DNA from 3 places in the Alkalihalobacterium sp. TH-98 genome. Region 1 is predicted to be linked to each of the others. Evidence: predicted binding sites of a transcription regulator. Region 1 holds the regulator's gene; each other region holds the start of a gene.
The links. Region 1 encodes Rex, which represses fermentation and respiration genes when NADH is low (regulators of the CRP and FNR family bind a similar motif). Its sites were predicted from a motif close to TTGTGAAATATTTCACAA; they were not measured.
Positions count from the first base shown of each region.

Region 2: the regulator Rex is predicted to act here: its motif matches at 3,038-3,055, upstream of pflB (formate C-acetyltransferase).
Region 3: the regulator Rex is predicted to act here: its motif matches at 2,963-2,980, upstream of AC2VNP_RS11015 (L-lactate dehydrogenase).

Region 1 covers NZ_JBYCKM010000013.1:56,042-66,181, reverse strand. The annotation lists gene tsaB (tRNA (adenosine(37)-N6)-threonylcarbamoyltransferase complex dimerization subunit type 1 TsaB) at 1-649, shown strand, start outside; gene rimI (ribosomal protein S18-alanine N-acetyltransferase) at 646-1,104, shown strand; gene tsaD (tRNA (adenosine(37)-N6)-threonylcarbamoyltransferase complex transferase subunit TsaD) at 1,094-2,110, shown strand; gene AC2VNP_RS06195 (hypothetical protein) at 2,463-4,616, shown strand; gene AC2VNP_RS06190 (ABC-F family ATP-binding cassette domain-containing protein) at 4,886-6,793, opposite strand; gene AC2VNP_RS06185 (redox-sensing transcriptional repressor Rex) at 6,987-7,622, shown strand; gene AC2VNP_RS06180 (twin-arginine translocase TatA/TatE family subunit) at 7,697-7,882, shown strand; gene tatC (twin-arginine translocase subunit TatC) at 7,899-8,669, shown strand; gene AC2VNP_RS06170 (aminotransferase class I/II-fold pyridoxal phosphate-dependent enzyme) at 8,928-10,103, shown strand; gene AC2VNP_RS06165 (carbon-nitrogen family hydrolase) at 10,122-10,140, shown strand, end outside.
Region 2 covers NZ_JBYCKM010000001.1:15,104-25,243, reverse strand. The annotation lists gene nirB (nitrite reductase large subunit NirB) at 212-2,632, shown strand; gene nirD (nitrite reductase small subunit NirD) at 2,650-2,976, shown strand; gene pflB (formate C-acetyltransferase) at 3,215-5,467, shown strand; gene pflA (pyruvate formate-lyase-activating protein) at 5,645-6,373, shown strand; gene dctP (TRAP transporter substrate-binding protein DctP) at 6,417-7,454, opposite strand; gene moaA (GTP 3',8-cyclase MoaA) at 7,690-8,676, shown strand; gene AC2VNP_RS00070 (Mrp/NBP35 family ATP-binding protein) at 8,987-9,745, opposite strand; gene AC2VNP_RS00065 (methyl-accepting chemotaxis protein) at 9,894-10,140, shown strand, end outside.
Region 3 covers NZ_JBYCKM010000027.1:116,646-126,785, forward strand. The annotation lists gene AC2VNP_RS10995 (glycoside hydrolase family 15 protein) at 1-847, shown strand, start outside; gene rpmG (50S ribosomal protein L33) at 931-1,080, shown strand; gene AC2VNP_RS11005 (5-formyltetrahydrofolate cyclo-ligase) at 1,272-1,835, shown strand; gene AC2VNP_RS11010 (ThiF family adenylyltransferase) at 1,899-2,909, shown strand; gene AC2VNP_RS11015 (L-lactate dehydrogenase) at 3,018-3,977, shown strand; gene AC2VNP_RS11020 (sodium:proton antiporter) at 4,034-4,231, shown strand; gene AC2VNP_RS11025 (HAD family hydrolase) at 4,338-5,087, shown strand; gene AC2VNP_RS11030 (rhomboid family intramembrane serine protease) at 5,092-6,645, shown strand; gene AC2VNP_RS11035 (hypothetical protein) at 6,634-7,506, opposite strand; gene AC2VNP_RS11040 (M42 family metallopeptidase) at 7,601-8,647, shown strand; gene AC2VNP_RS11045 (spore germination protein) at 8,783-10,140, shown strand, end outside.

The sequences.
Region 1 (10,140 bases):
TGATAAAGTCGTTGGCGAAATGATTACTAATTTGAAGAAAAATCATTCAGTCCGCTTAATGCCTGCTATCTCACAATTAATGAAAGAAGTCGATATGGAGCCTGGCGATTTAGATAGAGTAATGGTTGCTCAGGGACCTGGATCTTATACGGGTGTCAGAATAGGTGTTACAACGGCCAAAACGTTGGCATGGACTTTAAATATACCGATTGTTGGTGTTTCAAGCCTAGAAGTAGTTGCTCAAAACGGTCGCTTTTTTAACGGTTATATCTGTCCTTTTTTTGATGCTAGACGAGGACAAGTGTATACGGGTCTTTATAAAAGTAATGGACAAGAAGTCACTAACCAAGAAAAAGATCAACTTGTGCTGCTTGATGACTGGCTGAAACAATTCCAAGAAACGGAAGAAAATGTTTTATTTCTGAGTAATGATTTAGCATTACACCAAGAGAAGATAAAAGATACACTTGGAGATCGCGCGATATTTCCTTATCTATCCATGCAAAATCCTCGACCATCTGAATTAGCACAGCTTGGAATGAAAAAAGAACTACAAAGCAATGTCCATGATTTTGTTCCCCAATACTTGCAGCTAGCTGAAGCTGAAGTGAAATGGTTAGAAGCACAAAATAAAGGGGAAACCAGATGACGGAGCCTAGCATTCGCTTCATGACAGTAGATGACCTAGATCAGGTCCTTATTGTCGAGAAAGATGCGTTTACTATTCCGTGGAGCCGGACGGCGTTTTATAATGAGTTAACGAGTAATCAGTTTGCTCATTATGTCGTTATGGAGCTAGAAGGAGTTATCATTGGTTATTGTGGTGTATGGCTTGTAATGGATGAAGCACATATCACAAATATTGCAATTCTCTCACAATATAGAGGAAACAACTATGGGGAAACGTTGCTTTTATATGTAATGGAACTTGCAAAAATGTATGGGGCATTAAAAATGACGCTCGAAGTCCGAGTTTCTAATGAAGCGGCAAAAGGATTATATGAAAAACTAGGGTTTATGCCTGGTGGGATTAGGAAAAATTATTATACAGACAATCTAGAGGATGCATTAGTCATGTGGGCGGTGTTAAAAGATGAAGGATGAATTGATATTAGCAATTGAGACAAGCTGTGATGAGACGTCAGCAGCGGTTATTAAAAATGGTACAGAAGTACTCTCAAACGTCGTTTCTTCGCAAATAGAAAGCCACAAGCGGTTTGGAGGCGTCGTCCCGGAAATTGCTTCTCGTCATCATGTCGAAAAAATGACGTATATATTTGAAGCTGCCATGGAAGAAGCAGGTTTGACATTTGCACAGTTAGATGCGATTGCAGTCACAGAAGGTCCAGGGTTGGTTGGTGCCCTATTAATGGGAGTAAATGCTGCTAAAGCTTTAGCATTTGCGCATAATCTTCCTTTAATTGGTGTTCATCATATCGCTGGGCACATTTATGCGAATCGATTAGTTAAAGAAATGGAGTTCCCATTATTGGCTTTAGTCGTATCTGGTGGTCATACAGAGCTCATTTATATGAAGGAACATGGTTCGTTTAAAGTGATTGGTGAAACGAGAGATGATGCAGTAGGAGAAGCCTATGATAAGGTGGCAAGAACGTTAAATTTACCTTATCCAGGAGGCCCTCATATTGACAGACTTGCACACGAGGGGAAAGTAACGATTGATTTACCGAGAGCGTGGCTTGATCCCGAAGCGTATGAATTCAGTTTTAGCGGATTGAAATCAGCGGTCATCAATACCCTTCATAATGCGAAACAGCGAGGAGAAACGATTGAACCAGCAGACCTAGCTGCCAGTTTCCAAGAAAGTGTTATTGATGTGTTAGTGACAAAGACCAAAAGAGCAACAGTAGAGTATAAAGTAAAGCAGCTTCTATTAGCGGGCGGAGTTGCAGCCAACCGCGGACTTCGTGCAAAGTTAGAACAAGAGTTTGACAACTCAGAAGTGGAATTAATTATTCCACCACTCTCATTATGTACAGATAACGCTGCGATGATAGGGGCAGCTGCCAGTATTTTATTACAGCAAGGCAAGGTTTCGGATTGGGCACTTAATGCAAACCCAGGTCTTGAACTAGATACCTGTGAATAAAAAGTTTAAATCCTTTCTTATCAGTCTATGCTGAAAGAAGGGATTTTTTGTTTGAAATTCTTTAATTAAGAGGAATTTGAGGATAGGAAACATCAAAATTCGTCATTCCTAACGAAGAATCGTGTTTTTTTATGTGGAAAAAACTTATCCACAACATTGTGTATGAAGTGGATAAGTACGTGAATAACTTATTCTATAGCACTATGTTTTGTTTATAAAAAAATGTGGATAAACATGTGGGTAGTGGGGATAACTTTTAAAAAAACGGAAGAATCAATGATCTTCCTGTGTATAACGCTGTGAGTAGTGTGGATATGTCAGAAAATTTGTTCATAAGTTGAGGGGATCATGTGTGAAAAAGAGTTGGATCATCATCAGTAGTTTGTTTTTTTTGATGTTATTAACAGCTAACGTAAAAGGATATGAACAACAAAAGTCACTTATACTTATCGTTGCTCCAGATTTTTCTTTTGAAGAAGCGGAATGGCTCCTTGAAAATGGTGACACAAACGTCTGGGGAAGAGCCGGGTTTTCTGCTTTAAATGTACGTCCTGAAGGGAGTTATTCGTACTTAAGCAATACAGTATCATTAAGTTCAGGGATTCGGGGAGTAGGTGTCGATCAGTGGAATGCGTTTGAAAAAGGAGAATTCATTGATGGTAGGTCAGTCGAGGAACTTCTCTTACAATGGACCGGGGCTTATCCACAGGATAGTTTACTTCACCCGTATCTTCACAAATTAATTGAAAAAAATAATTCGACAACATTCCGCGCACCGATAGGATTTTTGGGAGAAACCTTAAAGCAAGAAGGTATTACACGCTATGTATTCGGTAACAGTGACTTATCAGAAGAAGAAAGAGTCCGCAATGCATCTTTATTTGTTATCGATAAAAAAGGCGAAGTTCAAGGAGATTTAACGAAAGTAGTAAAGGCAGATCCGGCTGCTCCAGCGGGAGTAAGCATGAATTCAGATCTCTTACTAGAGGAAATTCGCGTAGTTGAGGATGAAAGTAACCAATCATTCATAGTGGTAGAATGGGGGGATTTTCATCGTTTATTTTCGCATAAGGACATGATGATATCCAGCCACTTTGAGAAACGTTACGAACAAACATTGGTTTCTTTTGAACAGTTTATTCGGCTTCTTGTGGATAACAGCAATCGTCATGTTATGGTAGTTGCGCCTATGATGCATTCCGGAGCGTACAAGGAAAAAAAGCAACTTAGCCCTTTTTATTATTGGGACGGATCTCTTCAGCATCCATTCGAGCTTTACTCACAAACGACAAAACAAAGATACATAATTAGTAATGTTGATGTCGTTCCGACCATTTTATCTACATTTGCCTTACAAGTCCCATCGAGTTTACCGGGCACACCTTTAAATCAGTTCGAGATTTTAGACGCAAATTATAATCACGAAGATGTTGTGAATAATGTAAATTGGGTGTTTAAAATATATAGTACTAGAAGTGTTATACTTTCTAGCTATATTACCTTGTTAGTTTTAATGTTAATAAGTGTAGGAATTTTATTATGGAGGAAGAAGACGAGTCCTCGCTGGGTAAATGCAGGGAAAATCATACTATTAGCAGCGGTTAGCTCACCAATTTGGTATTTATTTTTATCGAAGATTCTGTTGTACGTTCATAGCGGTTACTACTTTTGGTTGTTGACTATATTATCGATCTTATTAGCTTGGATTCTTTTAAAATTCACTAAATACCCCCTTGTTCTGATAGGGACCATTCAATTTATGGTCATTACGATTGATTTATGGATGGGGTCTCCTTTAATGCAGCGGTCCTATTTAGGGTATGATCCGATCATTGGGGCGAGATATTACGGCATAGGAAATGAATATGCAGGTGTGTATATGATTTCTGGATTATTGATGTTAATACCATTTTGGAAGGCTTCCAAGCGAACGTTTTTAATTGTAACGACGGTCCTTTTTGGTTTCTTAATTTATATGTTAGGTTCGAGTCATCTCGGGACTAATGCCGGAGCTACTTTATCAGCTGCAATCGCTTGGGGATTTATCGCTGTAAAGCACAGCTCTTTAATGAATAGATGGAAGGTATGGCTGCCTATTTTGCTAGTTGCAATCCCAGTTTTGGCATTAATTCTTTTGTTTTTATTACAAATGGGTGGTAAATCGACTCATATTGGATATGCTTTTGAACGAATTTTGAGCGGTGATTTTTCATATATGTTCGATGTTATTAAAAGAAAGCTGCAAATGAATTGGAAGATCTTTAAGTTCTCAAATTGGACCCAACTGTTTGTTACCTCCTATATTTTAATGGGGATTATACTATGGAGACAAAAAAATTGGATCAAGAATGAACGGGAAAAAGATATATTGCAAGCGATGCTCGTTACATCTGTTGCCTTGCTGTTACTAAATGATTCAGGGGTCGTTGCCGCAGCTACCTCGATGTTTTTAATTGTGGCCACTAGTTATTATTGGCTATTGGAAGAGAAAGGAACTAGAGCTTAGGTGCTGATTTTGCGCATGGGCAGTTATTTTAGTGAAAAACGAAGTGTTTGTGGATTATAGTTACAGTTGTGGCGCTAATTTATGGGCAGACGACTAAAGTTTAAACACGTTATAGGAGATTGTGCTTTTGGTCGTTAGCAGCAGGTGTTAACGGCTAGACTCAATAGTCTCACATCTATTAAAAGGTCCATCCAAGCATGTCTAATTGAGAACATGTTAGATGGACCTTAAAGTGCTTGTCATCAGGCTAGCAGACTGTCTGTTGCCTACTATTCTTGCAGTTCTTCCCACTCGGTTAGTAATTGTTCGATGGTCTCGTTACGAGAGTCGATTTGTTGTTGAAGCTGTGCAGACTTTTCGTGATCTTCATATACCGATGGTTCACATAGTGCTTGTTCCCATTCGGCGACTTCAGCTTCCATTTGTTCAACCGTTGCTTCAATTTCTTCAATTCGACGTTGTCTTTGACGTTCTTTTCGTTTGGCTTCTTTATCCATGTGGAAGTTTTGTTTATCTTTTTTTAGTTCTTCTTTCTGGGCTTGCTCCTCATTAGCCAGTTCATGTAATTGACGAGCTTCATCTTTTTTATGCAAGTAATAGTCATAATCGCCAAGGTAATTCGTAATATTTTGTTGTGAGAGTTCAATAATTCGTGTCGCCATCCGGTTTAAGAAATACCTGTCATGGGATACAAAAAGAATTGTCCCGGGATAATCAATTAAAGCAGACTCTAAAACTTCCTTGCTGTCTAAATCAAGGTGGTTAGTTGGTTCATCCAGGATAAGAAAATTAGCTCTTTTTAACATTAACTTCGCTAAAGCAAGACGTGCTTTTTCGCCGCCGCTTAAATCAGAGACGATTTTTAATACATCATCCCCACTAAAGAGGAAGTTCCCTAGAACCGTACGTATATCTTTTTCTTGCATCAGTGGATATTCATCCCACAATTCATGAATGACTTGCTTGTTTGATGTTAATTTTGCTTGTTCTTGATCATAATAACCAATAGCAACGTTGCTTCCATAGGTAATCGATCCAGAAAGAGGTTGCAATTCTTTTGTAATCATTTTGAGCAAGGTTGATTTTCCAATTCCGTTTGGTCCAATTAACGCAGCACTCTCACCGCGATTTAGCTGGAAAGTAATATCTTTAAATAATGGAACGTTCTCATAACCGCCAGAAAGAGCTTGTACTTTCAATACTTCGTTTCCTGTTTGTTTTTCTATATCAAAAGAAAAGTTGGCGGATTTTTCACTGCCTTGTGGTCGGTCTAACCGATCCATTCTTTCAAGTGATTTCCTGCGACTTTGTGCTCGCTTCGTCGTAGAAGCTCTAGCGATATTCCGGCGCACGAAGTCTTCTAACTTTGCGATTTCTTCTTGTTGTTTTTCAAATTGTTTTAATTCCTGCTCGTAACGCAGGGCTTTTTCCTCAAGGTAGTCTGAATAGTTCCCTTTAAATTTAGTAGCTTTTGTTCTCGAGAGCTCATACACGTGATCGACGACTTTATCTAGAAAGTATCGGTCATGTGAGACAATGAGGACAGCACCGGGATAATTGGATAAATACTGCTCGAGCCAAGCTAATGTTTCAATGTCCAGATGGTTGGTCGGCTCATCGAGAATGAGCAGGTCTGGTTTCGTTAATAATAACTTTCCGAGCGCGAGTCGTGTTTTTTGACCCCCGCTTAGAGTAGAGATCTTCGTATTGTAATCAAAATTAGCGAAATTTAATCCAGCTAGGACTGAGCGAATATCGGCTTCATATTGGTAGCCGCCTTCGTCTTTAAAATTGACTTGCAGCTGGTCATATTCCTTGAGAATTTTCTCATAATTTTCGTTATCAGGGTTAGCCATTTGTTCTTCGAGTCTTCTTAACGTTCGTTCTTTTCTTTGAAGCTCAGCAAACACCGATAACATTTCATCCCAAATGGAAAGATTAGACTCCAGACCAGTGTCCTGAGCGAGATATCCGAGCTTAACATCTTTTGGTATCATAATTTCGCCTGAATCATACGACATTTGTCCAGCGATAATTCTTAATAGCGTTGATTTTCCAGCGCCATTTCGCCCAACAAGCGCAATACGTTGTTTAGACTGTATTTCAAATTTTATATTGGTTAAGATCGGTTCTACACCGAATGATTTGGTTAAATTTACACACTGTAATAAAATCATAAAAATAATCCTTCCTACTTATAGGGTAACTAAGAGATAAAGCTATGAAACAAGTATGATAAACTAAGTGTACCTTATCGGAAGTTATTCAACAACTTAATGAACAGTCGTTTAAAACGATTACACGAAAGACAAAAATAGTGTACAATATGACATGTAACATCCTGATTGGTGAAAACCTTGGAGGCGATCTATGAAATTTGAACAACCTAAAATTCCGCAAGCTACAGCGAAACGATTGCCCTTGTATTATCGATACTTAGAAAATCTTAATGCCTCAGGAAAGCAACGTGTCTCTTCGTCAGAGTTGAGTGAAGCTGTTAAAGTTGACTCCGCGACGATCCGCCGTGATTTTTCTTATTTTGGCGCATTAGGGAAAAAAGGGTACGGATATAATGTAAATTATTTACTGTCTTTTTTTCGAAAGACATTAGATCAGGATGAGTTGACGAAAGTGATTTTGATTGGAGTCGGGAATCTTGGTACAGCTTTTTTGAATTATAATTTTGCAAAAAATAATAATACAAAGATTGTCATGGCATTTGATGTTGATGAGGATAAGGTTGGCCAAGAAATGGGCGGAGTTAAAATTTATAATCTGACTGAACTAGAGGAACATCTAGATCCAGAAGTAACAGTGGCGATTTTAACAGTGCCTGCTCAATCGGCTCAAAAGATTGCTGATCGACTCGTTTCAGTAGGAATTAATGGTATTCTGAACTTTACTCCAGCACGATTAACAGTACCAGAGAATGTTAGGGTTCACCATATCGATTTATCCGTTGAGTTACAGTCGCTTATTTATTTTTTAAAGCATTATCCGCTATAATAGAGGATAAGCCTATAAATGATTTTTATTTAAACTAGACGATAGAGAAAAGAAGACATAAGGAGGTGGATTTAATGCCAACATTAGGAGTAGGAAGTATCGTTCTAATTGCATTAGTAGCGTTATTAATATTCGGTCCTAAAAAGTTACCGGAGTTAGGAAAAGCAGCTGGTAATACTTTACGTGAGTTCAAAAATGCCACAAAAGGTTTGGCTGATGACGACGACGATAACAATAAGAAAAAAGAGAAACAAAACTAGTTAGGATGGGTATTTAATGGAACAGAGAGATATGTCTGTGTATGATCATATAGGCGAGTTGCGTAGACGATTAATCATCGTCTTTGTCTTTTTTGCTATCGCTTTGATTGGTGGGTTTTTTTTAGCAAAACCGATCATTACTTTTCTTCAAAGTGCACCGACTGCTCAAGATATTCCAATGAACGCCTTTAAGCCGATTGATCCGCTTCGGGTTTATATGACGTTTGCATTTTTTAGTGCATTTTTAATTATTTTCCCTGTCATTTTATATCAGCTTTGGGCATTTATAAGTCCTGGTCTGCATGAAACGGAAAGAAAGGTAACTTTAGCCTATATTCCAATTGCATTTTTGTTGTTTCTAACTGGTATTTCTTTTTCGTATTTCATTTTATTTCCGTTTGTAATACAGTTTGTAGGTACGTTAGCAGGACAATTAGGAATAAATGAGATGTACGGAATTAATGAGTACTTCAATTTTCTTTTTCAGTTAACGATTCCATTTGGTCTACTGTTCCAAATGCCGGTCGTTATTATGTTTTTAACACGATTAGGGATTGTTACACCTGCTTTTCTAGGAAGTGTGAGAAAGTTTGCGTACTTTGGCCTTCTCGTAATTGCAGGTTTAATTACACCACCAGAACTAATTTCACACTTAATGGTAACTGTTCCGTTATTCTTGCTCTATGAGATTAGTATTGTCATATCAAGAGTTGCGTATCGAAAAGCACAACGTCTTGAAGCAGAACGCCTTAAAGAAGAACAGACTGAAAATGAAAATCACGCTTAGGCTGCATTCCACGAATGCAGCCTTTTCTTATCACATAAAATTATGAGTAGAACCATCACATATACTTTGTAGGGTGCCAGGTACCTTTAACGCACTGCACTACTGAAGGTAGCAGGTACCTTTAATGCACTGCACTGGTAAAGGTGGGGCACAGCGAATTTGAGTAACCACACTAATACTACTTGACCCGTTGACAAAAGCGGTTATGCTTCATACGATGGGTTTAGATTAATAAAGGAATGAAATGTAGGTGAAGAGATGAAACAGTTTCAAATGAATCAGACGATGGCAGAATTACCGAAACAATATTTTGCAAGTCTAGTGGCTAAAGTCAGCGTCTTAATCAAAGAGGGAGCAGATATTATTAATCTTGGCCAAGGCAACCCTGACCAACCGACACCTGAACATATAGTTGCAAGTTTAAAAGAAGCAGCTGATCTTCCTCAATATCATAAATATCCACCTTTTCGCGGATATCCGTTTCTAAAAGAGGCAATCGCTGAATTTTATAAACGCGAATATAGTGTAGAACTCGACCCAAACAAAGAAGTTTGTATTCTTTTTGGAGGAAAGGGCGGACTGGTTGAAGTTAGTCAATGCTTGTTAAATCCAGGAGATGTAGCACTTGTTCCAGATCCTGGTTACCCAGATTATTGGTCAGGGGTTGCGCTTGCTAGAGGCAGAATGGAAATGATGCCTCTCAAGAAAGAAAATGCGTTTCTCCCTAATTACAATACCATTCAAGAAGAGGCATTAAAACAAGCGAAGCTTATGTTCTTGAACTATCCGAACAATCCAACCGGTGCAACTGCTTCGAAGGAGTTCTATGACGAAACAGTAACTCTTGCAAAGCAGCATGATTTTTGTGTCGTTCATGACTTTGCGTATGGTGGTATCGGTTTTGATGGACAAAAGCCGGTAAGCTTTCTTCAATCTGAAGGTGCAAAAGACATAGGAATTGAAATTTATACATTATCGAAGACGTATAATATGGCAGGGTGGCGTGTCGCTTTTGCTGTCGGGAATGCTTCAGTAATTGAAATGCTTAACCTTTACCAAGATCATATGTATGTCAGCTTGTTTGGAGCAATTCAGCAGGCAGCAGCTACCGCCCTTCTTAGTCCGCAAACATGCGTAGATGAGTTAGCTCAAAAATATGAAGGACGTCGCAATGTCCTTATTGAAGGCTTACAATCGATTGGTTGGAATGTAACGGCACCAAGTGGTTCGTTCTTTGCTTGGTTACCGTGTCCTGAAGGAATGAGTTCTGAAGAATTTGCCGACATCCTGCTGTACGAAGCGCATATTGCGGTTGCACCAGGTCGAGGATTTGGTGAAAGTGGAGAAGGCTACGTTCGAGTGGGCCTTTTAGAAGAAGAAGATCGATTAAAAGAAGCGGTGGAACGGATTAAAAAACTAGAACTTTTTAAATAGGATCGGAGGGCTTAACGAATGAAAATTGCGATCTACC
Region 2 (10,140 bases), on a different contig from region 1:
AAGAACGATAAGTTCAACTATCAAAAAAATAGTTATTACAAATTCATGAACAAGACTTTTTCACAAAATAGTAATTTTTTAATTCATAGGGTGTGATTTTTATCACAGTTTTCGCAAGTTCCTAATTGATATACTGAGATCATAGAAATATAAAACAACTAGTGATGGATGCTCCTATTTGTGAAATAGTGAGCAAGTGGAGGTCTTAAAAATGGAGAAAAAGAAATTAGTCATGATAGGAAATGGAATGGCGGGCGTTAGAGTCATTGAAGATCTATTAAAAATAAACCATGATTTATTTGAAATAACGATTTTTGGTAAAGAACCACATCCTAATTACAACCGGATTCAACTATCAAACATCCTGCAAGGTGAAATGAACTTTGAAGATACGATCATCAATAATTGGGACTGGTATAAAGATAATGGAATTCAGTTGTATACGGATGAAATGATTACAAAAGTAGATCCGCAACAACAGCTAGTATATTCAAATAAAGGACAAGTTCTACCGTATGATGAACTGATCATAGCTACTGGTTCAAAACCATTTATTTTACCTATTCCTGGTGCCGACCTTTCAGGAGTCATTGGTTTTAGAGATATAGAAGATTGCGTGACCATGAAGAAAGTCGCTAAGATGCATAAAAAAGCAGTTGTAATTGGAGGAGGACTTCTTGGACTTGAAGCTGCAAAAGGGCTACTGCATTTAGGAATGGAAGTGGATGTCGTTCATTTAGTGGAACACTTAATGGAAAAACAGCTAGATGTAGTTGCTTCAAGTATGTTGAAACAAACATTAGAAGAGCAAGGAATGAACTTCCTCATGCCAAAATCAACGACTGAAATTGTGGGAACCCATCGAGTGGAGGGTGTTCGATTTTCAGATGAAAGTGAAGTGACAGCAGACTTAGTCGTAATGGCTGCTGGGATTGTTCCAAACATAGATTTTATTAAAGGGGGTGACATTTATATCAATCGTGGCATCGTAGTTAATGACTTTTTAGAAACGAATATCCCTCATGTGTATGCTGTAGGGGAATGTGCAGAACACCGAGAAGTTGTTTATGGACTAGTTGCTCCGTTATATGAACAAGGAAAAGTATTAGCCAATCGTTTGTGCGGGGTCAAAGAAGAAGGTTACGAAGGATCATTGTTAGGGACCCAGCTCAAAGTAGCTGAAATAGATTTGTTCTCAGCTGGAGAAATTTATGATGATGCATCAACGAAATCGATAAAAGTTCATAACGAATATGAAGGAGTCTATAAGAAGGTTTTAGTTAGAGATAATCGAATTGTCGGTGTCGTCTTATATGGTGATACAAAAGATAGCTCAAGATTATTTAGAATGTTAACGAACAAAGAAGATATTTCAGACCAAGCGACAATTTCTTTCTTACAACCGCCAGGAGCGGATACGACGAATGACGTTGGGGCGATGCCAGATAATGAAGTTATTTGTGGTTGTAACGGAACGACTAAAGGAACGATTGTCGATGCCATTCAACAACAAGGACTTGCAACAATTGAGCAAGTAGGTGGTTGTACAAATGCAGGACGATCTTGCGGGCGCTGCAAACCATTAATTGGTGAAATTCTAGAACATGCATTAGGTTCTGACTATGAATTAACTGCTCAAAAAGAAACATTATGTGGGTGTACAACTTTTAGTCGAGATGAAGTCATAGCTGAAATTAAAGATAAAGGATTAACTTCACCAAAAGAAGTCATGATGGTTCTGAACTGGAGTGAAGAGCAAGGTTGCTCAAAATGCCGTCCAGCGTTAAATTACTATCTCGGTATGATTAATCCAGAATATAAAGACGATAGAAATTCTCGTCTTGTAAATGAAAAATTACATGCTAACATTCAAAAAGATGGAACGTATTCAGTTGTTCCTAGAATGTACGGTGGAGTGACGACAGCTGAAGATTTAAGAAAGCTTGCAGATGTAGCTGATAAGTATAATGTTCCACTCGTCAAATTAACAGGTGGACAACGAATTGGTTTATTCGGATTAAAAAAAGAACAACTTCCTCAAGTTTGGGAAGAGCTAGGTATGCCGTCTGGATATGCTTACGGAAAGACACTTCGTACAGTGAAAACGTGCGTAGGTTCACAGTTCTGTCGATTTGGGACTCAAGATTCGATGAGTCTCGGTATTGAATTAGAAAAACGCTTCGAACGTCTTGATACACCACATAAAGTCAAAATGGGTGTATCCGCTTGTCCGAGAAACTGTGCAGAATCCGGAATTAAAGATGTCGGGGTTGTTGGAGTTGATGGCGGTTGGGAACTGTATGTCGGTGGAAACGGGGGTACAGACTTACGTGCTGGAGACTTCTTCTGTAAAGTCAAAACGGAACAAGAAGTATTTGAAATGACGGGTGCCTTTTTACAGTATTATCGTGAAACAGCAAAATATTTAGAAAGAACCTCTCAATGGGTGGACCGCCTTGGATTAGACCACATTAAAGAAGTAGTAGCCGATGCTGAAAAACGAGCTAAATTAAACGCAACGCTGCAAAAAACAGTGAGTCGATATGAAGAGCCGTGGCAAAAAATCAATGAGGATGAAAGTATCCGTCAAGCCTATTACAAAACAACAACTATACCAGTGCCAGTTCAGTAGAGAGGAAGATTAGAATGATGAAAACAAGACAAGCTATTAAACTTTGTTCATTTCATGAACTGCCAGAGATGATTGGTCAAGTATTTTCTGTCAGCGGGAAGGAGATTGCTCTCTTTCGCCTGACAGATGGTACGGTTCGTGCGATCGAAAATACTAGTCCACACCCTAAAGGAGGCATCCTTTCTGAAGGTCTTGTCAGCGGTCAATTTGTGTTTTGCCCGATGCATGACTGGAAAATCTCATTAATTGATGGAAAAGTACAAGCTCCTGATGAAGGTCAGGTTAAAACTTACACGATTGAGGTTGAAGAAGGAAATGTAAAGCTTATTTACGAGGAACAATAGTAGATAGAGGGGGCTGTTGAATTACGACTATTTCGTGAACAGAACAGTCCTTGACATCATTTTGTGATTTTTATCACAGTATTCAATTCTACTGCATTGTTATACTAGATCTATAGATTAAATTAGAAAAAATTAGAAAACGACGCTAATGAAAAATGAGGTTGTATCTTTTGAGGATGTAATTAACCAATCACTTCGTCTAGCGTTACATTGCAACTTTATGAGGGAGTTGAAAAAGATGAGTCATCCGAACAGTTTTAGAAAAGGAAATTGGAATCAAGAAATTGATGTTAGGGATTTCATTCAAAAAAATATGACACCTTATGATGGTGATGACACGTTTCTTGTTGGGGCAACTGAAAACACTAAAAAATTATGGGAACAAGTGATGGAGCTTACAAAAAAAGAACGTGATAACGGTGGAGTATATAATTTAGACACTGAAATCGTTTCTACAATCACATCACATGGACCAGCTTATTTAGATATAGAGAAGGAAACAATAGTCGGTTTCCAAACGGATCAACCGTTCAAACGTTCATTACAGCCATACGGTGGTATTCGCATGGCAGCAACAGCTTGTGAAGCATACGGTTACAAGATGGATCAAGAAGTAGATCGCTTTTTTACAGAGCATCGAAAAACACATAATCAAGGTGTATTTGATGCATATACAGACGAAATGAAACTGGCGAGAAAAGTCGGGATCATTACAGGTTTGCCGGATGCTTATGGGCGTGGAAGGATTATTGGTGATTACAGACGAGTTGCTTTATACGGTGTGGATTTCTTAATTAACGAAAAGAAACAATCACTTCAAGAAATGGGCAAAAAAATGTCTGAAGAAGTGATTCGTTTAAGAGAAGAGATTTCTGAACAAATTAAATCGCTTCAAGAATTGAAAACACTTGCTGTTTCTTACGGTTTTGACATTTCAGAGCCAGCGACTACGGCAAAGGAAGCTTTCCAATGGTTGTACTTTGGATATTTAGCTGCAATAAAAGAGCAAAATGGAGCAGCGATGAGCTTAGGACGAGTCTCAACGTTCCTCGATATTTATATTGAAAATGATATAAAAGAAGGTCGCTTAACAGAAGAAGAAGCACAAGAATTAGTCGATCATTTTGTCATGAAACTGCGTCTCGTTAAATTTGCAAGAACACCTGATTATAACGATCTCTTTAGTGGCGATCCGACATGGGTAACTGAATCAATTGGCGGGGTTGGAATAGACGGTAGACCATTAGTAACAAAAACGTCGTTCCGTTTCATTCACACGCTATCAAACTTAGGTCCAGCACCAGAACCGAATTTAACTGTGCTTTGGTCAACGAACTTGCCAGAGAATTTCAAGCGCTATTGTGCGAAAATGTCAATCCAAACAAGTTCACTTCAATACGAGAATGATGATCTAATGCGTGTAGAATTTGGTGACGATTATGGAATAGCTTGTTGTGTATCTGCGATGAGAATTGGCAAGCAAATGCAATTCTTTGGTGCAAGAGCAAACTTAGCAAAAACGCTTTTATATGCGATTAACGGTGGTGTTGATGAAAAAGCGAAGATTCAAGTGACACCGATGTTTGAAAGAATTATGAGTGAATATTTAGACTATGAAGAAGTAATGTCTAAGTTTGATCATGTCATGGAATGGTTAGCTGAGCTCTATGTTAATACATTAAATATCATTCATTTTATGCATGACAAATATAATTACGAGCGCATTGAAATGGCTCTTCATGACAATGAAATTTTACGGACGATGGCGACAGGAATTGCAGGTCTATCTGTAGTAGCTGACTCATTAAGTGCCATTAAGCACGCAAAAGTAAAAACGGTGCGTGATGAGAACGGAATTGTCGTTGATTATATCGTTGAAGGGGAATACCCTCAATACGGAAACAATGATGATCGTGTCGATGAAATCGCTCAAGATATCGTCAGACGTTTTATGAAAAAGTTGAAAAAGCATGAAACGTATCGTCAATCTACAACGACAATGTCCATCTTAACAATTACTTCTAATGTGGTTTATGGGAAGAAAACAGGAAATACACCAGACGGAAGAAAAGATGGCGAGCCGTTTGCACCGGGCGCAAATCCTCTCCACGGAAGAGATAAAAAAGGAGCACTCGCTTCATTAAATTCGGTGGCTAAATTACCGTACCAACATTCACTAGATGGAATTTCAAACACATTCTCGATCGTTCCTAAGGCGTTAGGTAAAGAATCGGAAGACCGCACGACAAACTTAGTTGCTATCTTAGATGGGTATTCAGAGAAGAACGGGCATCACTTAAACATCAACGTCTTTGACCGCGAAACATTATTAGATGCAATGGATCACCCTGAATTATACCCGCAATTAACCATTCGTGTATCAGGGTATGCGGTGAACTTTATTAAACTAACAAGAGAACAACAATTAGATGTAATCAACCGTACATTCCATGACTCTATTGGAGGTAAGAAATTAGTAACACCAGTATAAATAAGTGTGAAAAAGATCCAGCATAAAAGGATCTTTTTCACATAAAAAGATATAGGTGTCACATAAAAAGGGAGGTACCAGGCACCTTTAGTCGGCTAAAGGTGCCTGGTACCATTTAAGTTTGGTAATACTATATTCTAAAAATATCATCATGAATCTATTCAAAAGGGGCTTCTAATTATGAAAGGTTACGTGCATTCAGTAGAGACATCAGGTATGGTAGACGGGCCCGGAATTCGTTATGTCATTTTCATGCAAGGCTGCTTGTTACGATGTCAATTTTGTCATAATCCTGATACGTGGGAACAAAAAAAAGGTGAACCGGTTGATGTAGACGATCTAATTCAGGACATTGAAACGTATATCCCGTATTTAAAACGATCGAACGGTGGGGTTACGGTCAGTGGAGGAGAACCACTTCTGCAAATTGATTTTTTAATTGCCTTATTTAAACGATGTAAAGAATTAGGGCTTCATACAACGATCGACACGTCTGCAGGCTGCTTTTCAAAGAGTCAGTCGTTCCTTAAGTCGTTAGATGAACTTCTCCAATATACAGATTTGTTCTTACTAGATATAAAACAGATCGATAATGAAAAGCATAAAGAGTTAACAACGGTTCCAAACACACACATTTTACAGTTTGCACAGCTTCTTGCTGAAAAACAACAGCCTGTTTGGATCCGCCATGTGCTTGTTCCAGGAATAACGGATGCAGACGCAGATTTAGAAAGACTTGCTACTTTTATCGATACTTTATCAAATGTTGAGAAGGTGGAGATACTCCCATATCATCAAATGGGCGTTTATAAATGGGAGCAATTAGGGTTAGAATATCCACTTTCTCACGTAAATCCACCAGAAGCAGAAGTGGTAGAGCGAGCAAAGCAAATTCTTGGTATATAATAAAAGAGCGGCTGACAATAGGTCAGCCGCTCACTGTTTTTCCTTACTCGGTAGCATGAATTCGCTGAATGTACTTTCCGTATTTTTCAGCATGTTTCTCATAGACAGGCTCTACGAGTTGACGGAAAGCATTTAGATCTAGATCTTCGCTAGAAATGATTTCTACTCCGTTATCAATTAAATTTTGCTTTTGCTCAGCTTCTAATTCTTGAGAAATGTTACGTTGTATTTGTGCATATTCTTTTCCAAGATTTATAATTGCTTCTTGAACGTCTTCGGGTAACGAGTTGTATACGTCATGATTTATTAATAGTGTCGCAGATGCATAGTATAATCCTACTTCAGAAAGATATTTTGTTTGTTCGTACACATTAGTACTCCAAATTACTCCGTAAGAAAAATCAGATCCATCAATAACCCCTTGTTGAAGACCGCCGTATACTTCTGGGAAAGCCATCGGTGTAGCATTTGTCCCTAAAGCACTATATGTATCTAGTAATAGTTCGCTTTCAATTGTTCTCATTTTTAATCCTTTTAAATCTTCTGGAGTCATAATTGGTTTTACATTATTCGCTAAATGCCGTTGGCCATTTTCCCAAAAGGCAATTCCTTTTAACCCAGAGTCGGACATGATCTCTAATATTTCTTGACCTACTTCACCATCTAATGTCTTATAAGCATGCTCTAAATCTTTAAATAGAAACGGGAATTCAATGGCTGTTACTTCTGGAACAAAGTTGCTGACTACACCCGTTGTAATCACACTCATATCTATAGTTCCTAATTGGACTCCTTCTAATAACTCTCTTTCGCCTCCTAAGGAACCGTTACCGAAAATTTCAAATTGTACTTGTCCATTTGTAGCTTCTTCAACAGCTTCTGCATAAGCCTCAAACCCGAGTGCATAAGCCTCCCCAGGTGGTGCAATATGTCCGACCTTTAATGTAATAACTTCAGTTACATCACTTTTTTCACTTGTGTTCGATTCATTTGTTACACTGTTTGAACCGCTACAAGCGGTTAGTCCAACAAGACAAACAACCGAAGAGAGAATAGTTACTAACGACTTCTTTTTCATCATAGTTGCCCCCTAGATTTATGTATGTATATCAGTTGTGTAAAAACCGCCTTACACTTTAACACCTAAAAGCGTTGAAGTGTAAAGTTGTTTTCTATTATATACCACTATTTAATAAAATGCATCAATATTTTGACTTTTGTAATTATTTTTAGTTTATTAAAGTTTATGATCAGTGATATTTCTCACAGAATAAACGATCATCATTTGATAAAGTAAGGTTAAAGGAAGTGATGATATGAATTTAGTTGATCGATTTGATCGGAAACATGATTACTTAAGGATTTCGGTTACAGATCGATGCAATCTCCTTTGTCATTATTGTGTTCCTAACGGGGTTCATGGTTGTACAAGTTTTCAACATCTACTTACAGACGACGAAATAGTGAATATCGTTCAAGCTGGAGCACAACTAGGTATAAAGAAAATTCGTATAACAGGAGGAGAGCCTCTAGTACGTAAAGGCCTTCCACAGTTAATAGGGAGATTAAAAGAAATTCCTGGTATAGAAGATATAGCCCTCACGACGAATGGTATCTTCTTAGCAAAGTATGCTCAAGCGTTAAAGGAAGCTGGTTTAAACCGAATTAATATCAGTCTTGATACTTTAAATGAAGAAAAATATACGAAGATTACGAAAAACGGAAAACTGAAAGATGTGCTAGAAGGAATTCAAGCAGCTATCGATCATCAGTTACATCCTATCAAGTTAAATGTAGTTTTATTAAAAGACTACAATGTAGATGAGATAGAAACCTTTTTAAAGTGGACGATGAAAGAAAATATACAAATTCGCTTTATTGAATACATGCCGATTGGAGACCGACAGTCCGAATGGACCAAACAATATCAATCCCTGTCGATTGTAAAAGAGATAGCTGATAGGATCGGCTTATATACTGAGCACGAAAGAAAACAACTGGCAGGACCAGCACGAACATTTTCTTTTGAAAATGCGAAAGGAAGCTTTGGCTTAATTCATCCGATATCGAATGAATTTTGTGCTAGTTGTAATCGATTGCGACTGACTGCAGATGGACATCTGAAATCGTGTTTGTTCTGGGAAGCAGAAGTTCCTGTAAAAGCAATAGCCCATAATCATCACGAACTTATTGATGCCTATAAGCGAGCATTGTTTTTAAAGCCGAAAAGTCATGAAATGGGGCAAACTATGTATGAACAAGGGACCCCAACTGTAAGAGCGATGTCGGCTATTGGTGGTTAAACCTTTTATTTTCACTGACAATCAGTAAAGGACCCAACTGAATTAATTTTTTATGGGAGCTTTACGTTATTCCTCATAGTCAGATCTACACATTGAGGCCGACTCGTCTATTGAGTTGGCTTCTTTTTTTAGGTTTCAAAAACAAGTAATGACTGTGTAAATGAGATGAACTAGAGGGTTTCCACATAGTGTGATGGTATAGGTGATGTTGAACAAGAGGGCTAACCTCCTGATAAGAAAGAGTATTTAACCAATAAGAAAAAGCCGGTCCCCTGTCTATAGGAAAACGGCCTTTTCTGCAAGTTTTAAATTAATTTATTGCTGTTTTTGGATTTAGTAACACTCTATCAATGTTATTGGCGAGTTTATTAAAATGAGCAAACAAATTTGTAGTTTCATCATAAATTGATGGAACTTCACCATTGTCATTGGGGAGAGCCATAGGTAGTGAAGCTAATAGTTTAGTATCTAAAGTCTTAGCTAATGTCTCCCCGCCACCTTTTCCAAAAAGGTAATACTTCTCATCTTGACCAGGAGGAGAGAAATAAGACATATTTTCAATGACACCTAAAATTTCATGATTAGTATTTTGTGCCATTGTCCCTGCTCGTTCAGCTACATGTGTTGCTGTCGGGTGAGGAGTTGTAACAATAATCTCCTTACATTCAGGAACCATATGATGGAGGTCAAGCGCGACATCTCCAGTCCCTGGTGGCATATCCAAAATCACATAGTCAAGTTTACCCCAAATCACGTCTTTAAAAAAGTGTTCGATCATTCGTCCAAGCATTGGACCGCGCCAAACAATGGGGTTATTTCCGCGCACCATAAACCCAGTAGACATAACACTTAATCCATGTGAGCCGACAGGAATGATTTTATTATTAATCGTTTTGGGTCGATCTGTGATATTTAACATCTTAGGTACACTGAATCCATAAATGTCTAAATCTATGATAGCTACATTTTTATTTAATCGAGATAAAGCAAGAGCTAGATTTACGGATACCGTTGATTTTCCTACGCCGCCTTTTCCGCTAGTCACCGCAATTACATTTCCAGTAATCATCTTTTTCACTCCTAATTATTAATGTACAAACCAATATAACTCTATTTTAGTACCTTTCTTTTAATTAAGATGTGACTTTTCTCACAACGGAACATTATGAATATAGTTACAATCTAGTAAAACGATGATGATTATTAGAGGTGATTATATGAAGAAAACGAGCGTAACAATGAAATTAGGCTTGATTATTTTTACAACGATTTTTATTTCAATGGCGATAATTTCCATATCAAATTATCGTATTATTTATGAAAAAGTAAAAGAAGCAGCGGCTATTGAATTGTACGGATGTGCGAATATAACAACAGGGCTATTAAACCCGACGGATATTGAACAACTTGCACATGGTGATTTATCAAAGTCCGCAGAAATTGGCCAATTGATTAGCTGGACGG
Region 3 (10,140 bases), on a different contig from region 1:
AGATGAAACAGCTCTTGTGTTATGGGCGTTTTGGGAAGATTATGAGGCGACTGGTGATATCGAGTTTGCTCAATCACTATACCGTCCTCTTGTTCGTCCAAGTGCTGAATTTATATTAAGTTTTATTGATGAACAATTAAATCTTCCTTCTCCTTCCTATGACTTATGGGAAGAGCGAAGAGGAATTTTTACGTTTACAGCTGGTACTGTCTATGGTGGTTTAGTAGCAGCTTCTCGTTTTGCGAACCTATTAGGTGAGAAAGAGAGCGCCGAGCGATATGCACAAGGTGCTAAACGGATAAAAGAAGGTGTAGAAAAGTATCTTTTTGATGAGAATACAGGGACATTTTTTCGAGGTTTATATAAGGATGAAACAACAGGTGAAATCACAATAGATCAAACACCTGAGAGTAGTCTTTACGGGCTGTTTGCTTTCGGCATGTATGATGCTAAGGATGAGAAGGTTAATCAAACGATGAGTGCACTTAGCGAACAACTTAGAGTGAAAACAAATGTAGGCGGATATGCACGCTATAGTAATGATAACTATTTTAAACAAACAGAAAATATTAATGAAGTACCAGGAAACCCATGGATAATTTGTACATTATGGATTGCTAAATGGCATATCTTGAAAGCGGTTAGTATAGAAGAGCTCCAACCAGCCTATGAGATTTTTCAATGGGTTTGTGAGCACTCTTTAAGCAGTGGTTTACTTCCAGAACAAATTCACCCACATACAGGTGAGCCTTTGTCCGTAGCCCCACTCACATGGTCGCATGCAACATTTATAGACGTTATTAATGACTATAATCAGGCGTTTAGGAGACTTTCTTATAAAGTGTAAAAAAGATACACTTGCTACCTTGGCATATCTTTGCTATCATTTAAAGGTATGAATGAAAACAAGAGGTTTGGAGGGAGAACATAATGCGCGTACAAGTAACTTTAGCTTGCACTGAAACTGGTGATCGTAACTACATCACTACTAAAAATAAACGCACAAACCCTGAGCGTATTGAGCTAAAAAAATATAGCCCAAGACTTAAGAAACACACTTTACATCGTGAAACGAAGTAAGGAAATCAAATGAGACCGCAAAAGACCTATATACTTAGGATTTGCGGTCTTTTTTGTGGGAAGATTCTTCTATATTGTTAATTATTGTTGATTGGGACAGTATATGTGTAAAAAAATAACTGTGCCCCAAATAAATTCAATGAATGTATGTTTCTATACAATAATAATTTTTTGACTGGGTGGTGGTACTTTTGCAATTAAAAAAAGAATTACGTACTGTCGTAAAAAATAAGTTAAAGGAAATGAGCGGAGTAGAACATAATATTAAAAGTGAAAAAATTAAAGAACATTTGAGTTCAACTACTTTATGGAAAGAAGTGCGTACAATTGCAATCACTATTTCTAGAGGAACTGAAGTAGGTACATATAAAATTATAGAAAAAGCTTGGAGAGAAGGAAAGAAAATAGTTGTCCCCAAGACATATCCAGAAAAAAATGAAATGGTATTTTATCAAATTAACAGCTTTGATGATCTGGAAAGTACTTATTTTCAACTAAAAGAACCTAAAGAAACGGATTGTTTCCCTTCTACTAGCGAAGATATTGATTTAATCATAGTACCTGGCGTAGCTTTTGATAGAAATGGAAATAGACTTGGTTATGGAGGCGGATATTACGACCGTTATTTAGCCCATTATAAAGGTAAAACATGTGCACTTGCTTTTGAGGAGCAGTTGGTAAGTGAAATACCATTAGAATCTTTTGATATTCCCGTTCAAATGATTGTAACAGAAGACAAGGTGTATAAGTGTTGATTCTTTATCAATTAGGTGTATTGTTATTAGCATACAAAGATCAAGTAAAGTTAGGTGAAAAAAATGGATGTAAATGAACGTTATTCGAGGCAAATGTTATTTTCTCCGATTGGTGAGGAAGGGCAAAGAAAACTCTCTCAGAGTCGTGCGTTAATCGTGGGGATGGGTGCACTGGGCACCGTACTAGCCAATCATCTCGTTCGTGCAGGTGTGGGATTTGTACGAGTAATTGATAGAGATTATGTCGAAAAAAGTAATTTACAAAGGCAAATGCTATTTACTGAAAAGGATGTAGAAGAAGCCCTTCCAAAGGCAGTAGCAGCTGAACAAAAGTTAGCACTTATTAATTCTGATGTAAAAGTGGAAGGAATAGTTAGTGACGTTACATTGCATAATATAGAGGAGTTCATAGAAGGTATGGACATTGTGCTTGATGGCACCGATAACTTCCAAACCCGCTTTCTTCTAAATGATATTTGCTTCAAAAAAGGAATCCCTTTTGTTTATGGAGGAGCGGTGAGCTCAAGAGGAATGTCCGCCTTATTTGTACCAGGCGAAACCCCTTGTTTACGTTGCTTTATTAAAGAAGGAGAAACTGGAGGACAAACGTGCGATATGATTGGGGTTATTTCTCCAGTCGTAGATATAGTCGCATCTTATCAGGTCGTTGAAGCGATGAAATATCTAGTGGGAGCCAAAGAACAGCGACGCAGTCTGATTACTTTTGATGTTTGGCGAAATCATACATATGAACTTAAATTTACTTCACCGGAAAAAGACTGTCCAACATGCCAACAAAAAAAGTATCCAGCTTTAGAAGTGGTTAAAGATGAGGTGACATCACTTTGCGGGCGTGAAACGGTTCAGTTTCATATGAGGAAAACATTTGACTTAAACGAGTGGGAAGCACGTTTAAGTAAAGTAGCTGCTGTCCAAAAAACACCATTCTTACTGAGAGCTCAATTAAGTGAAGGTGAAAAAATCGTCTTATTTACAGATGGACGTGCACTAATACAGGGGACCGAAGATGTTGTTAAAGCAAAAGCCATTTATTCCAAATATATTGGGCTATAGCCATAATGTAACAAAAATGCCATGTTGAGACCGTTTTCAGCTGTAAAAAATATTTGTGAACTAATGTACAATCTAACTGAGATAAACTAAACGAAGGGTGGCATTCTAGTGGACAACTTAAAAAGTAGTCGTGTAGTTATCATCGGTACAGGGTTTGTAGGTTCAAGTTACGCCTATGCACTCCTTAATCAAGGTGTTACGGATGAAATGGTATTAATTGATCTAAATAAGGAAAAGGCTGAAGGAGATGCAATGGATCTAAATCATGGCTTACCATTTTCATCGCCTATGAAAATCTGGGCAGGAACCTATGCCGATTGTAAAGATGCCGATATCGTAGTGATTACAGCTGGAGCTAATCAAGCACCAGGTGAAACTCGTCTTGACCTTGTTGAAAAAAATACAGCCATTTTTAATAAAATAGTTTCTGAAGTTATGAATTCTGGGTTTAATGGGATTTTCCTTGTTGCAACTAACCCAGTAGATATCTTGACTTATGCAACTTGGAAGTTTTCAGGATTACCAAAAGAGCGGGTAATTGGTTCGGGAACTATTTTAGATACAGCAAGATTTCGTTTCTTGTTAGGCGAGTATTTCGATGTAGACTCTAGAAATGTTCATGCGTATATTATGGGTGAACACGGTGATACAGAGCTTCCAATTTGGAGTCATGCCGATATTGGAGGAAGACCTATTTTGCGCTATGTTGAAGATGAGCAGTCAAAGATAACAAAGGAAGGACTTGATGAAATCTTTGTGAATGTTCGTGATGCAGCATACCATATTATTGAACGAAAAGGAGCTACTTACTACGGAATTGCTATGGGGCTCGTCCGCTTAACAAGAGCAATACTAAGAAATGAAAATTCAATCCTAACGGTTTCGGCTCTACTTGAAGGTCAATATGATCTAGATGACATATATATTGGTGTACCTGCGATTGTAAATCGAAATGGTGTTCGTGAAGTTGTGGAGTTAGATTTAAATGCAGAAGAACAAGAAAAGCTCCAACATTCGGCATCTGTATTAAAGAAAGCGATGGAGCCTGTTATAAACTTTAATAAATAGTAACCGAATAATTCAGACATAGATTAGGCAAATTATGAGCAAAGGAGGAGATCTAGTTGATATCTCGTTTATTTATGCTTGTAATTATCTATTTTGCCTATCGCTTTCGTTATCGTATTTTAAATGCTTTGCTCGGCCAAAGATGGATTAGAAGGTCGGCTGTTCAATGGACAATGAAAATTCCTGGCTTACGACAAAAGTTCATGTCAGAAATGATGTTTGGTTCTAGAACGGGTAGCGTGAATAACCAATAATGAATGATTTAGAGGCACTGTCAGCTTGACAGTGCCTCTATGCTATTCCGCTAAAAGATGAAGGATGACCTAAGAATTGATATAATATGGTAAGGAGGAGGTTGCTATGCGTTGGAGAACAATTTGTTTTGATTTAGATAATACGTTGTTCAGTCATGAAGAGGCTTTTGAAAAGGCAATATGCTTTTGCTTTCAAACACTTCAAGAACAATGGCTGAAAGAAAAGAGAATTGAAAGGCCAGTCGATGTTGGAATATGGTTTAAAACATTTAAGAAAAACAGTGATTTATACTGGGAGCCATTCGAAACCAAAAAAGTCACTGCAAAAACGTATAGACGCTTACGTTATCATGATACGATGAAAAAATTTGATCTACCGTACTCTGACGAAGAAGCAGACCACTTTCATGCCCATTATTATGAAATTGTTGACTCCTTTAGTAAACCATTTGATGGTTTAGTGGACTTAATGAATGAACTTACTGAAAGAAACATTAAAGTAGGAATTATAACGAACGGTCCAGCCGATACCCAATACCGAAAAATAGAAAAAATTGGATTGTCCAGCCTTATTGATAATGAGCATATTTTTGTATCAGAAGAGCTTGGTGTAGCAAAGCCAAGCCGCGATATATTTGATTTAGCAATAACTAAATTAGGTGAAACGAATGGTAAGTTATTTATAGGGGACTCTTGGGAACATGATATTTGTGGCGCAATTGATGCAGGCTGGGATGCTATATATTTAAATACGAGAGGAATACCAGCTAATACGAGCCATGAACCATATGCAACGTGCAGTGAATTAATGGAAGTGTTAGACCTTATAAAAAGTGATCAGTCGATGAAAGGGTGATAAAATGGATGTTTTGCAGCATGATTTATTTTACTGGCAACTAGTCCACCATCTTGTCACCCAAAAAGGCTATCGTGTGATTGAAATAAATCCAAATATGAATGAAGTATGGTTAGAAGAAGAAGTTCGTCAGTCACCTAAAATACTGCGAGTTATTCGAAAAGATGTGAATTGGAGTAATCGATTAAAAGAAGATATGAATAACACGTTGGTGAAGTTCAATGGCCTGCGCAGACAACTGAGCTTTCGTAAAGTGATAGCAGAAAATATATACGTTTCTACATATAGCCCGGTGGACTCATGGGAGCATTTAATAAACGAACCTTTAACGATGGCTCAAGAAAAAACAGTAATGAATACATATTTAATAGCAGCAGACAATGAGAATAAGGCTAGGGAACTAGAACGGTTAAAAATAGATTTACACATTCCTGAAATGAACGTTTTATCTAACGATTATTATGCAGTTGACGATATGGAAGAGCGAATAAAAAATTTAAGAAATGAGGTTTTACAGAAAGCCGAAGAACGTTTGCAGGCTGAACAGGCGATCTTTAAATTTGGGAAACCATTTTTTACTTATCTCTTACTCCTTTCAGTTGCTGTTATGTTTGTTCTACTTGAGCTAAATGGCGGGAGTATGAGAATTTTGACATTAGTTGAATTTGGGGCAAAGTATAATCCACTTATTGAGGGAGGGGAATATTGGCGCCTCTTTACAGCGATGTTTTTACATATTGGTTTTCTTCATTTCTTTATGAACTCATTGGCTCTTTTTTATTTAGGAAGTGCAGTTGAGAGGATTTTTGGGAGTTGGCGTTTTTTATTTATCTATATCATTGCAGGTTTGTTTGGATCAATTGCTAGCTTTGCTTTTAATGACCAAGTGGCCGCTGGTGCATCAGGTGCCATCTTTGGTTGCTTTGGAGCTTTATTGCATTTTGGAATTAATCATCGCAAGTTATTTTTTCGAACGATGGGTATGAGTGTTATCGTTATTCTTATCATTAATCTATCGTTAGGATTTTTAGTTCCAATGATAGATAATGGTGCTCATATTGGTGGATTAGTTGGCGGCTTTTTAGCTTCTTTCGTTGTGCAGCTACCAAAACAACGCTTTAGAATTAGACAATTGTTCCTCTTCGGTTTAGTAGTAACTCTAGGGTACGGATTATTTTGGTTCGGCATGATAAATGACCAAAAATCAGGGGCCCCAATCGTACATCTGCAACTTTCACAGGAATTATTAGAGGAAAACGAGTATGAAAAGGCATACTCACTATTATTAACGGTACAAGAGAGACAGTTAGACATCCCTGAACTCTACTTCTTGTTAGGGTACACTGAAGTTCACCTTAATAAATATGAAGAAGCAGAGAAGAATTTTATACGTACTGTTGAGATGCGGCCTGAATTTCATGAAGCCCACTATAACTTAGCACTGATTTATGTACATTTCGAAGAAGAAGATAAAGCTCTTCAAGCTGTTCGGCAGGCATTAGTATATTCACCGACTGAAGAGCCCTATGTTCAGTTAAGAGAAAAGCTAGAACGGTAGGAATTTTATATGCTGAACCTTCTCTCCTTTTTCGGTTTGAAAAAGAATTATAAAATGATCGGTATTGTTGGAGAGTAAAATGAGTGGAACGGTACTTCCTATAGGTTTTATTCCTAATCCGTCTTCTTGAATACCTGAAAAGTATTCTTTGTATATACTTTCCCAAATTTTATGAATAACAATAGTGGTTTGTTCTTCATCCAAGTTAGGAAGAGGGTTTTCCTTATACTCACAAAAATTCGTTAGTGGCAATGCTAAATAATTGTTTGCATCGATGTTATATTTACTTAACATATCTTTCCAAATGTATGCGAGCTGTTGCTCAACAATATAATCAAGAATCCTCTTTCCTTCTTTTTCTTTGTCGTTAGTAGGAACTTTAAAAGATTGGATGGGAGCCAATGGTGAGTCGATCACGTATAAATCATCACAACTTATGGTTAACCGACTTTTAGTTTCATCATTAGGATAATGGATTTCTGAATGATGAAAGGATATGGCTTGAAAGTGCCCACTGTCCTCACCATTAATAGATTTTCTATTATTCATTTCTTGTTTATTTTTATCCCACTTAGACATCACTTGAGTTAATCGGCCATCTTCAAATAAAAAAGAAATATCTTTTCTTAAATAGGCTTTTTGATTTAACTGGGATGAAATACTCCAGTCAATTGTATACTCATCTTCATCTTCAATCGTTAAAAATTGAAGTGAAGTATCGGCCTGAATATATTCTACTTTATGGTCAATTGGCTCAAATGTAAGGGTTTCTAAATAAGCTGGTTTTTTATCAAAGAAGATAAATAATATAATGGCAGTAATTAAAGTGAATGTCCCAATTAAAATCATTTTCTTAATCATTTATGCTACCTCCAGTGGACAGCCTTTTATTCTGTAATTTTTATGTGACGAAATGAACGATTATGATAAATAAAGATGAAATGGGGAATTTATTATGGGAAAATTAAATATTAACAAGATTGTAGATACACTCGAATTACTCGTAAACATTCCGAGTCCTTCTGGTAATACAGAAACAGTGATTGCTGCAGTTGAAGAGTGGTTACAGCCATTAGGTGTTGAAATGAAAAGAAATCGGAAAGGTGGTCTTATTGTCACTCTTTCAGGTGAAAATGATAGGGAACACCGGATGTTAACAGCGCACGTTGATACATTAGGAGCAATGGTAAAAGAAATAAAGAGTGATGGCCGTTTAAGTTTAACGATGATCGGTGGATTTCGCTGGAATGCGGTTGAAGGGGAGTATTGTAAAATTGAAACAAGTGAAGGCAAGGAACTCACCGGCACGATTCTCGTACATCAATCGTCTGTTCATGTTTACAAAAATGCAGGTGACGTTAAACGAGATGAAAAGAATATAGAAGTACGGATTGATGCACCCGTAACAACTGCAGAAGAAGTTCGCGAATTAGGAATTGAAGTAGGGGATTTTGTTTCATTTGATCCTAGATTTCAAGTGACTGATCATGGGTTTGTAAAATCTCGTCACCTAGATGATAAAGCGAGTGTTGCCATCTTGATGAACACAATTCGAAATATGGTTGAAGAACAACGTCAATTACCTTATACTACCCATTTCTTAATTTCGAATAATGAGGAAATTGGTTATGGTGGTAATTCAAATATACCGACCGAAACCGTGGAATATTTAGCTGTTGATATGGGAGCGATCGGAGATGGACAAACGACAACTGAGCACTGCGTGTCCATTTGTGCAAAAGATTCTAGTGGGCCGTATAACATTGGTCTTAGAAAAAAATTAGTACAAATTGCTAAGGATCATCAATTAAACTATGCTGTTGACATTTATCCATTCTATGGTTCAGATGCTTCTGCTGCAATTCGCTCAGGGCACGATATTGTACACGGTTTAGTCGGCCCTGGAATTGATGCCTCTCATGCGCATGAACGTACACACGTTAATTCACTTGAAAACACATATAAATTAATTTATCACTACATTCTATCACCGATGAATTAAAAATTTATACGGTGAAAAATTTCTATGGTGCCAGGCACCTTTAGTCGACTAAAGGTGCCTGGCACCATTTTTTTGTTTTTTGCATAAAATCACCAGCTTTGCAAAAAATGTACTTGAAGTGGAGGCGATCTGATTTTGGCAAAAGAAAATGTTTTACATCCAGTGTCTAAACAAATAGATGAAAATATAAATTTTCTAAAAGAGGCTCTAGGTGTTGATAAAAGCTTTGATATCATACACCTTGATTTGGAATATGCAGAAATCCCGATGGCTATTTTTGTTGTAGACGGATTTGCAAAAGATTTCTCCTTAACACAAATTCAGCGTGAACTAGCCACACTTAAGCCGGAAGATTTACTAGAAAATCCTTTAAAGACGTTAACACATACGAAAATCCCTTATGTAGAGATTGATACAAATGAGGATTTAGACGCTATAGTAGATGACGTACTAGCTGGACAAGCCGCTTTGGTAGTAGATGGTTTGGATAAAATCATATTAGTTGATACGAGAACCTACCCTGTCAGAGGACCAGAGGAACCTGATACAGAACAAGTCATACGTGGGGCAAAAGATGGTTTCGTTGAAACGTTAGTTGAAAATGCAGCTTTAACTCGGAGAAGAGTTCGTGACCGAACCTTAAGAATACAATATAAGCGGGTCGGACGCCGTTCCAAAACCGATTTATGTATTGCATACATAGAAGATATCGCTGACCCTGAAGTTGTAGATAAAATTAGTGAATCATTAGATTTAATAGATACAGATGGATTACCGATGGGCGATAAAACGATTGAGGAATTTATTTTCGGCCGACACTATAATCCATATCCAATGGTACGGTATTCTGAACGCCCAGACGTAGTTGCATCCCATCTCTTTGAAGGACATGTTGTCATCATGGTTGATGGCTCACCAAGTGTCATGATAACGCCTACTACGTTCTGGCACCACCTACAGCATGCGGAAGAATATCGTCAGAAGCCAATCGTTGGTATTGCCTTAAGAGGAGTACGTTTCGCAGCCGTATGGGCTTCTATCTTCTTATTGCCCCTTTGGTATTTATTTGCAACGAACGAGCATTTACTGCCTGAGATGCTTGCTTATATAGGGCCAAATGAGGAAGGTCAGGTCCCTATTTATGTTCAGTTTCTATTAGCAGAGGTTGGAATAGAGATGTTGAGGATGGCGGCCATTCATACACCAAGTGCACTTGCTACCGCGCTTGGTTTAGTAGCTGCGATCTTAATTGGTGAAGTTGCCATTGAAGTAGGATGGTTTTCTCCAGAGGTCGTCTTATATTTAGCGGTTGCAGCAGTCGGATCATTTGCAACACCAAGCTATGAATTAAGTCTTGCCAATCGTTTAATTAGAGTCTTTCTGCTAATTAGTACAGCTATATTTGGTTTAGCTGGTTATTTAGTAGGTATCGTCTTCTTTATTCTTTTATTAGTCAATATGAAAGGATTCCAAACGCCTTACCTATGGCCGTT